Regions from separate parts of the Streptomyces sp. NPDC048514 genome, predicted to be linked through region 4. Evidence: riboswitches for the same ligand, from Rfam matches in the RefSeq annotation. Region 4 holds a riboswitch; each other region holds the start of a gene.
The links. A riboswitch is a leader RNA that binds a small molecule or an ion and turns the genes downstream of it on or off. The one in region 4 is predicted to bind cyclic di-AMP.
Positions count from the first base shown of each region.

Region 1 (2,191 bases), on a different contig from region 4:
GCCAGGTCATGCGGTCCGCCCCGGACGGCTCGGGAGCCTCGATGCTCGCCATCAGCGGCTCGGTGGACACCCCCAACACCGGTCCGGCGCTGGACGACCTGTGGAAGGTGCTGCGCACGCTCGCGGCGGAGGGTCTGACCGACGCAGAGCGGGACGTCGCCGTGCAGAACCTGGTCGGGGTGGCACCGCTCAAGTACGAGACCGCGGCGGCCGTGGCGAGCACCCTGGCCGACCAGGTCGAGCAGCACCTGCCCGACGACTTCCAGGCGACGATGTACCAGCGGCTGGCCGCGACGGGCACGGTGGAGGCCACCGCGGCCGCCGTCAACGCCTTCCCGGTGGACCGGCTGGTGACCGTCCTCGTCGGTGACGCGTCCCAGATCAAGGCTCCCGTCGAGGCGCTGGGCATCGGCGAAGTCACCGTCGTCGCCGCCGAGTAGCCGTCGCCGCGGAGCAACCGTCGCCGCCGAGGAGCGGCAACGCGCGCGTGGGGCCCTGACGACCTACGGATCGTCAGGGCCCCAAGCTGTTCCACTCCCTCTCCCAGATGCCCGATTTGGGACGGAGGTTTCCTGTCTGCCCTGTGGGATGCGCTACAAAAGACCGGATCCGTTTGAGGATCGAAAGCCGGGATCCGTACGGTCATGCAGGCTGTTCGTCAGGCACCGCGCCGCACCCGCGGCACCGGACAGTCATCGCCGAGTCCCCGTACGGCGCGAGCCAGGGGAGCCGGGGACCCATCGTCCCTGGGGTGAATCGGGCGCCCGCGCGTGAGCGAGGGGGCCCGTAGGAGACCTTCCTGCTCCGAACCCGTCAGCTAACCCGGTAGGCGAGAGGGAAGGAAAGGACCAGCCACTTCATGGCGTTCATGTGCGCCACCGGGAAGCATCGCAAGCCCGGCCGGGTCAAGCGCACCACCGCTCAGGCGGCCGGTATCGCGGCCCTCACCACCACCGGTGTCATCGGCACCCTCGCCGCCTCCCCGGCGCTCGCCGCCGAGAACCCCGTGGAGCAGACCGGCCTCACGCCCGTCATCGCCGTGAGCGACGACGTGGCCGAGCAGATCGACGCGCAGGCGGACGCCCAGCGGCAGGCCGCCGAGCAGAAGGCGGCCGAGCAGGCCGCGGCCAAGGCGGCCGCCGAGAGGGTGAAGCTGGAGCGTGAGGCCAAGGAACGTGCGGCCCGCGAGGCCGAGCGCAAGCGCCTGAACGCGTTCGTCGCCCCGATAGCGCAGTCCTACGTCTCCACGGGCTACCAGGCCAGCAGCTCGCTGTGGTCCTCCGGCTCGCACACCGGCATCGACTTCCACGCGGCCAGCGGCACGACCGTCCACGCGGTCGGCTCCGGCACCGTCGAGTCCACCGGCTGGGGCGGGGCGTACGGCAACCAGATCGTGATCCGGATGGCCGACGGGACGTACACCCAGTACGGTCACCTGTCGTCCATCGGGGTCACCGTGGGCCAGAAGGTCGTCCCGGGCCAGCAGATCGGCCTGTCCGGCGCGACCGGCAACGTCACCGGCCCGCACCTCCACTTCGAGGCCCGCACGAGCCCCGACTACGGCTCCGACATCGACCCCGTCGCCTACCTCCGCAAGCACGGCGTGAACGTCTAGATCGATCCGCCCGGGCCCGGCGCGTACGTCCGGCACCTCCGCCCGGGCCTGGCGTGTAGGTCCGACGCGCCGTCCGCGCGGCATCCGAAAGCCCCGGCTCACGAGCCGGGGCTTTCGCCGTTTTCGGCAAGGTTCGCCGGCCCCGCTGGCCAAAAAATATCCATGGATTCCGGTCTGCCGTCGGAAATTCCCGCGCATTGGAATAGAGTCGCGGAACACACGTCCATCGTCGACGTTTCACGGTAATTAAGACGGAGGTCGGGCATGCGTATTCCGGCGCACTCGGTGTGCACGGCGATCAGGGACGACATCGTCGCCGGCGTCCACGAGCGCGGCGGCCGCCTCACCGAGGAAGTCCTGGCCCGCCGCTACGGCGTCTCGCGTGTCCCCGTCCGCGAGGCCCTGCGCACCCTGGAGGCGGAGGGGTTCGTGGTGACCCGCCGGCACGCGGGCGCGTGCGTGGCCGAGCCCACCGAGCAGGAGGCCGCCGACCTGCTGGAGATGCGCATGCTCCTGGAGCCGCTCGGCGCCTGCCGGGCCGCGCAGCGGCGTACGGAGGCGCACCTCAAAGTGCTG
Region 1 covers NZ_JBICWT010000012.1:126,228-128,418, forward strand. The annotation lists gene ACGFT2_RS26405 (M16 family metallopeptidase) at 1-440, shown strand, start outside; cyclic di-AMP (ydaO/yuaA leader) riboswitch at 687-847, shown strand; gene ACGFT2_RS26410 (M23 family metallopeptidase) at 860-1,615, shown strand; gene ACGFT2_RS26415 (GntR family transcriptional regulator) at 1,880-2,191, shown strand, end outside.
Region 1: linked by a shared signal. The riboswitch ahead of ACGFT2_RS26410 (M23 family metallopeptidase) and the one ahead of ACGFT2_RS09395 (NlpC/P60 family protein) in region 4 are both predicted to bind cyclic di-AMP.

Region 2 (2,191 bases), on a different contig from region 4:
TGGGGGCGACTGGACACCCTGCTCTCCAGCACCCCGGTCGACTACGTGAAATGGGACTTCAACCGCTGCTTCACCGACGCGGGCTGGCCGGGCGAGCCGTACCCCCAGCGGCTGTGGATCGACCACGTCCACGCCCTGTACGCCCTGCTGGACCGGTTGCGCGCCGCGCACCCCGAGGTCGCCTTCGAGTCCTGCTCGGGCGGCGGCGGCCGGATCGACCTCGGGGTGATGAGCCGCACCGATCAGGTGTGGACGTCCGACAACACCGATCCGCTGGACCGGCTCGCCATCCAGCACGGCTTCACCCAGATCCACCCCGCCCAGGTCATGGCCGCCTGGGTCACCGACAGCCCGAACACCCAGCTCAACGGCAGGGTCAGCTCGTTGCGATTCCGCTTCGTCAGCGCCATGGCCGGCGTCCTCGGCGTCGGTGGCGACCTCACGCGCTGGAGCGAGGAGGAGCTGACCGAGGCCCGGCGGTGGGTGGAGCTGTACAAGGAGATCCGCCCGGTCGTCCAGCGCGGCGAGCTGTTCCGGCTGCGGCCCCCGGCGGGCGGCTCGAGCGCCGTCCAGTACTCCCTCGGGGACGACGTGGTCGTCCTCGCATGGCTGCAGGCCCAGAGCTACGGCGAACCGGTGCCGGCGGTCCGGCTGCGCGGACTCGACCCCACCGCATCGTATGAATGCCGCGAAACGGGCGAAGTGCTGAGCGGGGCGGTCCTGCTGCACCACGGACTGCGCACCGGTCTGCGGGGTGATCTGGATGCGACGGTTCTCCGATTGAGTCGCATCTAGGTGTTCTGCCCGAATTTGTAGAGCTGGTCATGACTAGATACGGCTGGACATGAAATGAGGGTGTGTGGCGAGGTGGCGCGTGAGGAGCGTCATATCGGTGACCGAGCGTCGCGGATCACGTCCACGTAATTCCGATAAGGAAAAGGGAACTTACCGGAATGCGGGCTCGGTAATTCACGGAGGGTGACGGGGGATTCGGGTCCTCGATCTTCCGGAACGCGAACCCCGGGAATCGGCTGCTTGTTTCCGTACGTCCCGCTCGCTTACGTTCGCCCCCATCCGGACGGAACGCCGAATCCTGCCGCCGCCCGGAATTCCCACACACTTGACCCGTGTCCGGCAGGAGCGGGGGACCCACCAGGTACGACTGCCTGTCCGGTCTCCGCGACAGGCTAGGGGTGAAGCCGTGCACCGCGCGGCCGGGCAACTCCAGCCCGAACCCGACAGCTGACCTCGCAGGCGCCGGAGAGGAATGCGCCATGCCCGCGAAGGGTAAGCACCGACGTCCCAAGACCCCGCGTCTTTCCCGCTCCGTCGCCGTCGCCGGAACCGGTGGCGCCGCACTGGCCCTCCCGCTCTTCGGAGCCGTCGGGGCGCACGCCGCCACTCCGGCACACTCCGTCTCCACGAAGCCCGCGCAGTCCGTTCCGGCCACGGCGAAGAAGTCCGCGCCGCAGCAGGATCCGGCCGTGCACGCCTACACGGTGAAGGCCGGCGACTGCCTCTCGGCGATCGCCGAGAGGCAGCACGTCGGCGGCGGCTGGCACCGGCTCTACGACGACAACCGGCAGGCCGTCGGCGCCGACCCGTCGCTGATCCACCCCGGCCTGAAGCTCACGGTCGGCGGGAAGGCCGCGCAGCACAGCCCCGGGCCGGCCGCCCCGCAGCACGCCTCGGCCGCCCCGGGGCGTGTATCGGCCGCCCCGCAGCCCGCGTCGGCCAAGGCGCAGTCCCCGGCCTCCGCGAAGACCCCCCAGGCGCAGGCGGCCCCGGCTGTCGAGCCGGCCGGCTCCACCGCTCCCGCCACCGCCACCGGCTACACCCTCCCGGTGACCGGCGCCACCGTCGGCACGGGCTATCACGTGGCCGGCAGCATGTGGTCCAGCGGATACCACACCGGCGTCGACTTCGTCGTCCCGGCGGGCACCCCGCTCAAGGCCGTCGCCGCGGGCACGGTCGTCTCCGCCGGCTGGGGCGGCGCCTACGGCAACCAGGTCGTCATCAAGCTCGACGACGGCCTCTACGCCCAGTACGCGCACCTCTCGCAGCTCTCCGTCTCGGCCGGCCAGACCGTGACCGCGGGCACGCAGGTCGGTCTGTCGGGCGCCACCGGCAACGTGACCGGCCCGCACCTGCACTTCGAGATCCGCACCACCGCGGACTACGGCTCCGACCT
Region 2 covers NZ_JBICWT010000002.1:475,127-477,317, reverse strand. The annotation lists gene ACGFT2_RS04980 (alpha-galactosidase) at 1-795, shown strand, start outside; cyclic di-AMP (ydaO/yuaA leader) riboswitch at 1,108-1,270, shown strand; gene ACGFT2_RS04975 (peptidoglycan DD-metalloendopeptidase family protein) at 1,275-2,191, shown strand, end outside.
Region 2: linked by a shared signal. The riboswitch ahead of ACGFT2_RS04975 (peptidoglycan DD-metalloendopeptidase family protein) and the one ahead of ACGFT2_RS09395 (NlpC/P60 family protein) in region 4 are both predicted to bind cyclic di-AMP.

Region 3 (2,191 bases), on a different contig from region 4:
GACCTGGACATCGGCTTCCAGAGCCTGGTCCCGCACGCTCAGCCCGAACGGCCCGACGACGGTCACGAGGGGTCTCCTGTCTGCTGGTGTCTGCTGGCGATTACACGGTTTGTCGATAGGTCGTTGCCATCACTCAAGTCAGCGTATCCGGTCCTCTTTCGATCACCGATAGCGCCCACCGGTCCAGCCCGGGCGGTATCGGATCATGACCGGTATGGTGCTGATCGGCTGATACGAACAGATATCTATCGACTTAACAGCAGTACACACTGCTTGTCGCGAATCCGAAGGTGAGCGGAGTAACGCCGGCCCACAACGGAGGCGTCCACCCTGCCGGCCCCGCGGGCACCCAGGCGCGCTCGAATCGGCTCAATCCGCCCGGATCCGGGCGACGGTCGATCCCCCGCCGCCCCCACTCACCCCCGCCACCCCCCTCTCCACCCCCCTACGCACCCTCTCCGCGGCCGGCGATGAGGCGCGAGAACGGCCGAGGGCGTATCGCGAATTCCACCGGAATCCGACTTCAGGACCGAATCGGCTTAATCCTCCATGTCTGATTTGCTGCATTTTGCTATTTCGTGAATTGGGTCACGTGGAGCAACCACCCCCCTCGCCCCCTCCACCAGCACGGCCATCCCTTCTCCCTTACGTCCTCGGCGAGTTGAGAAGTTGGCAACCGCAAAGGATCAAGTACCCCATACGGCACAGATCAAGGTCAAACAGTGCGTTGTATGAATCAGGCACTTGTTCCCGACATGTGCTCTCGCATACGTTCCGGGCCGTCGGGCGGAGCGCCAAATCCTGCCGCCGCCCGCGTAACCCATCGACGAACTCATTCGCAGGGCAGGAGCGGGGGAACCAGGTAAGTCGCCGGACCGGACGGCATACGTCGCACCGGAACGGCTAGGGGTGAAATCGCACTCTCCGGAGTGCGGCCGGGCACCTCCCCGCCCGAACCCGACAGCTCACCTCGCAGGCGCCGGAGAGGAACTTCCCCATGCCTGCTGCCGCTCAGCCTCGCCGCGTTCGCACCAGCCGTCTCGTCCGCAAGCTCGCCGTCGCCGGCACCGGTGCCGCCGTGCTCGCCCTCCCGCTCATCGGCGCCACCGGCGCCTCCGCGGCCACTCCTGCGGCCGCTCCCACGGCCACCACGCCGTCCACCACGCTCGCCGGATACCCGAACAACCTCGACGGCTGGATCCGCGAGTCGCTCGCGATCATGGCCGAGAAGAAGATCCCGGGCACCTACAACGGCATCCACCGCAACATCATGCGGGAGTCCTCGGGCAACCCCTCGGCCATCAACCTCTGGGACTCCAACGCGGCCAAGGGCATCCCGTCCAAGGGCCTGCTCCAGGTCATCGACCCGACCTTCAACGCGTACCACGTGGCCGGAACGTCGTTCAACGTCTACGACCCGGTCGCCAACATCACCGCCGCCTGCAACTACGCGGCCGCGCGGTACGGGTCGATCGACAACGTGTTCGGCGCGTACTGACCTGCGCGGACCGGCACCCCTCACCCGGCGGACCGGTGCGCACCGGCACCTGACGGACCGGCGCGCACCGGTCACCGGACCGACGGCGAGTCGCTGAAGTGACGGCCGGCCGGTTAGCCGGTTGGCCGGTCTGTCGGCCGGTTGGCCGGTCGCTCGGCTGGTCGGTCGGTCAGTTGGGCGGTCGGTCGGGCGGATGGCCGCTCGGTCGGGCGAACTGTCCGGTCGGCCACTCGGCCGGTCAGCCGGCCGGGAAGACTCTTTCGAGGACGACGGCGATGCCGTCGTCCTCGTTCGACGAGGTGACCTCGTCGGCCACCGCCTTAAGTTCGGGATGGGCGTTGGCCATGGCCACCCCTCGTCCGGCCCAGTGGAACATCGGGATGTCGTTGGGCATGTCCCCGAAGGCCAGGGCCCGTTCGGCGCCGATCCCGAGCCGCTCTGCGGCAAGCGCGAGACCGGTCGCCTTGGTCACCCCGCGCGGCTGGAGTTCCACGGTTCCCGGCCCCGACATGGTGACGGTCGCCAGCGAGTCGACCGCCGCGCGCGCGACGGACGCCAACTCGTCGTCCGACAGGGTGGCGTGGCGCAGCAGCACCTTGCTGATGGGCTCGCACCACAGGTCGTCGCGCCGGGCGACTTGGACCGCCGGCAGCGTCGGGTGCGGCATCAGATACCCGGGTTCGATGAGCGTGA
Region 3 covers NZ_JBICWT010000013.1:120,829-123,019, reverse strand. The annotation lists gene ACGFT2_RS27750 (polyprenyl synthetase family protein) at 1-66, opposite strand, end outside; cyclic di-AMP (ydaO/yuaA leader) riboswitch at 815-994, shown strand; gene ACGFT2_RS27745 (transglycosylase SLT domain-containing protein) at 998-1,498, shown strand; gene ACGFT2_RS27740 (PT domain-containing protein) at 1,612-1,728, opposite strand; gene ACGFT2_RS27735 (HAD family hydrolase) at 1,737-2,191, opposite strand, start outside.
Region 3: linked by a shared signal. The riboswitch ahead of ACGFT2_RS27745 (transglycosylase SLT domain-containing protein) and the one ahead of ACGFT2_RS09395 (NlpC/P60 family protein) in region 4 are both predicted to bind cyclic di-AMP.

Region 4 (2,191 bases):
TACGCCGGAGCCGGAGCCGTGACCGGGGTGACAGTCAGGGCCGGGGTGACGGTCAGGGCCGGGTACGGCAGCGCGGCGGGCGTCGCGACGCGGGGAGCGGGCGCGCCCCGTCCGTCGTTCTCCCGGGCCGTGTGCCGGAACAGCAACTCGCGCGTGACCGAGAGCTTGCGCTGTACGGCGGCCTTCGCGGCCTTGACGTCGTAGTCCGGGGCGGTGGCCTTGGCGTCCTGATCCAGGGTGGTGGCCTTCGGGGCGCGGTCCGCCGTGGCGGCTCTCGTCGCGCGGTCCGCGACGGGGACGCGAGCGGCGCGTTCCGGGGCGATGGCGGCGGCGGTGGCCCCGGCCTCGGGGCCGGGGGTGCCGGCCCCCGCCGCGGTCACGTCGTACCACGACGCTGCCGTTGCCTGCGTTGCCTGCGTTGCCTGCGTTGCCTGCGTTGCCTGTGTTGCTCCCGCGCTCCGGGCGGCTCTGCCCCGCTCGGCCGCGTTCTTCACGCGCGAGGCGAGCCGGTTCATCACCCTGTTCTGGGCGAAGTGGTCCTGCGGATACCCCGCGAGCAGTGAGGTGGCCGCGTCCGGGTCGGCCGCGAACGGATCCCGCGCCTCGCGCGCCTTGGCGAGCCGGGCCGCGCGCTGGGCCTCCGCCTGGCGGGTCTCATCGGCGCGGGCCCGGTGCCGGGCCGCCGGTTCCTCCTCCGATGGCGCGTCGGCCAGGCGGTACAGCTCGTCGATCTTCTTCTCGATCTCCTCCGGGCTCGGCCTGCCGTCGTCGGCGGGCGCGGCCTCGGCCGTCTGGGACAGGACGGCCACGGAGGTGAGGGCGGCAGTGGCGAGAACGGGGCCGCGCAGGCCCGGTCCAGTGCCGCCGGGGCGCGGCTTGCGGTGCGACGCCAAGGGAGGCGACTCCTTCCAACATGCCGCCTACCGGGTTAGCTGTCGGGTTCGGGCGGGTGCTTCGGAAGGGTTGCCCTACGGCGTCGTCCCGTGCGGGAGTCGGCCGATTCACCCCAGGAACGGTGGGTCCCCGGCTCCGGGCACCGTGCGGGGCGCGCCGGACTCGGCGGAGGCCGTTCGGCCCGGCGAGGTTCGCCGGAGAGGGGTCGTACGGCCTGACGGAAACCTAACCAACTCGTGTGACTCCTGTGAAGGTTGGTGTGCGGTATGTCCGATACATTTCTGTGACCTGGGGGAGGTTTCACACGCCCGTGACCAGGTGCTTCCGCAGCGTGAGGGGATGATCGGTCCCCGGCGGGGCGACGGCCGGCGCTCCGGGACGATGTCCGATAGCGGACTGCGCCCGCGGGCCGTGTTCCGGGGACCGGGACCGGTTGTCGGTGGGGCGCCCTAGACTCGGAGAGCGATGAGCAGCCTCTTTGACGACAGCTTCCTGGCGAACCTCCAAGCCCCACGCGGGCGCGAGGAGGAACCCCCGCCACCCGAGGACGATCACGCTCCGGAGCCGGTTCCGGACGATCTGTTCGGCGGGAAGTTCGACGTGCCCCCGGACCGGGACGCCTACTACCGGGACGGCGCCCCGCGCCCCGTCATCGACGCGGCGGCCCTGCTGGCGGGGCTGAACGACAACCAGCGCGCCGCGGTCGTGCACGCCGGCTCCCCGCTGCTCATCGTCGCCGGCGCCGGCTCCGGCAAGACGCGCGTGCTCACCCACCGCATCGCCCACCTGCTCGCCGAGCGGGGCGTGCACCCCGGCCAGATCCTCGCGATCACCTTCACCAACAAGGCCGCGGGCGAGATGAAGGAGCGCGTCGAGCACCTCGTCGGCCCGCGCGCCAACGCGATGTGGGTGATGACCTTCCACAGCGCCTGTGTGCGGATCCTGCGACGCGAGTCGAAGAAGCTCGGCTTCACCTCCTCGTTCTCGATCTACGACGCGGCCGACAGCAAGCGCCTGATGGCACTGGTCTGCCGCGATCTGGACCTCGACCCCAAGCGCTTCCCGCCCAAGTCCTTCAGCGCCAAGATCAGCAATCTGAAGAACGAGCTGATCGACGAGGAGGACTTCGCCGCCCAGGCCACCGACGGCTTCGAGAAGACCCTCGCCCAGGCCTACGCGATGTACCAGTCGCGGCTGCGCGAGGCGAACGCGCTGGACTTCGACGACCTGATCATGACGACGGTCAACCTGCTGCGCGCCTTCCCGGACGTCGCCGAGCACTACCGTCGCCGCTTCC
Region 4 covers NZ_JBICWT010000004.1:129,379-131,569, reverse strand. The annotation lists gene ACGFT2_RS09395 (NlpC/P60 family protein) at 1-893, opposite strand, end outside; cyclic di-AMP (ydaO/yuaA leader) riboswitch at 901-1,072, opposite strand; gene pcrA (DNA helicase PcrA) at 1,360-2,191, shown strand, end outside.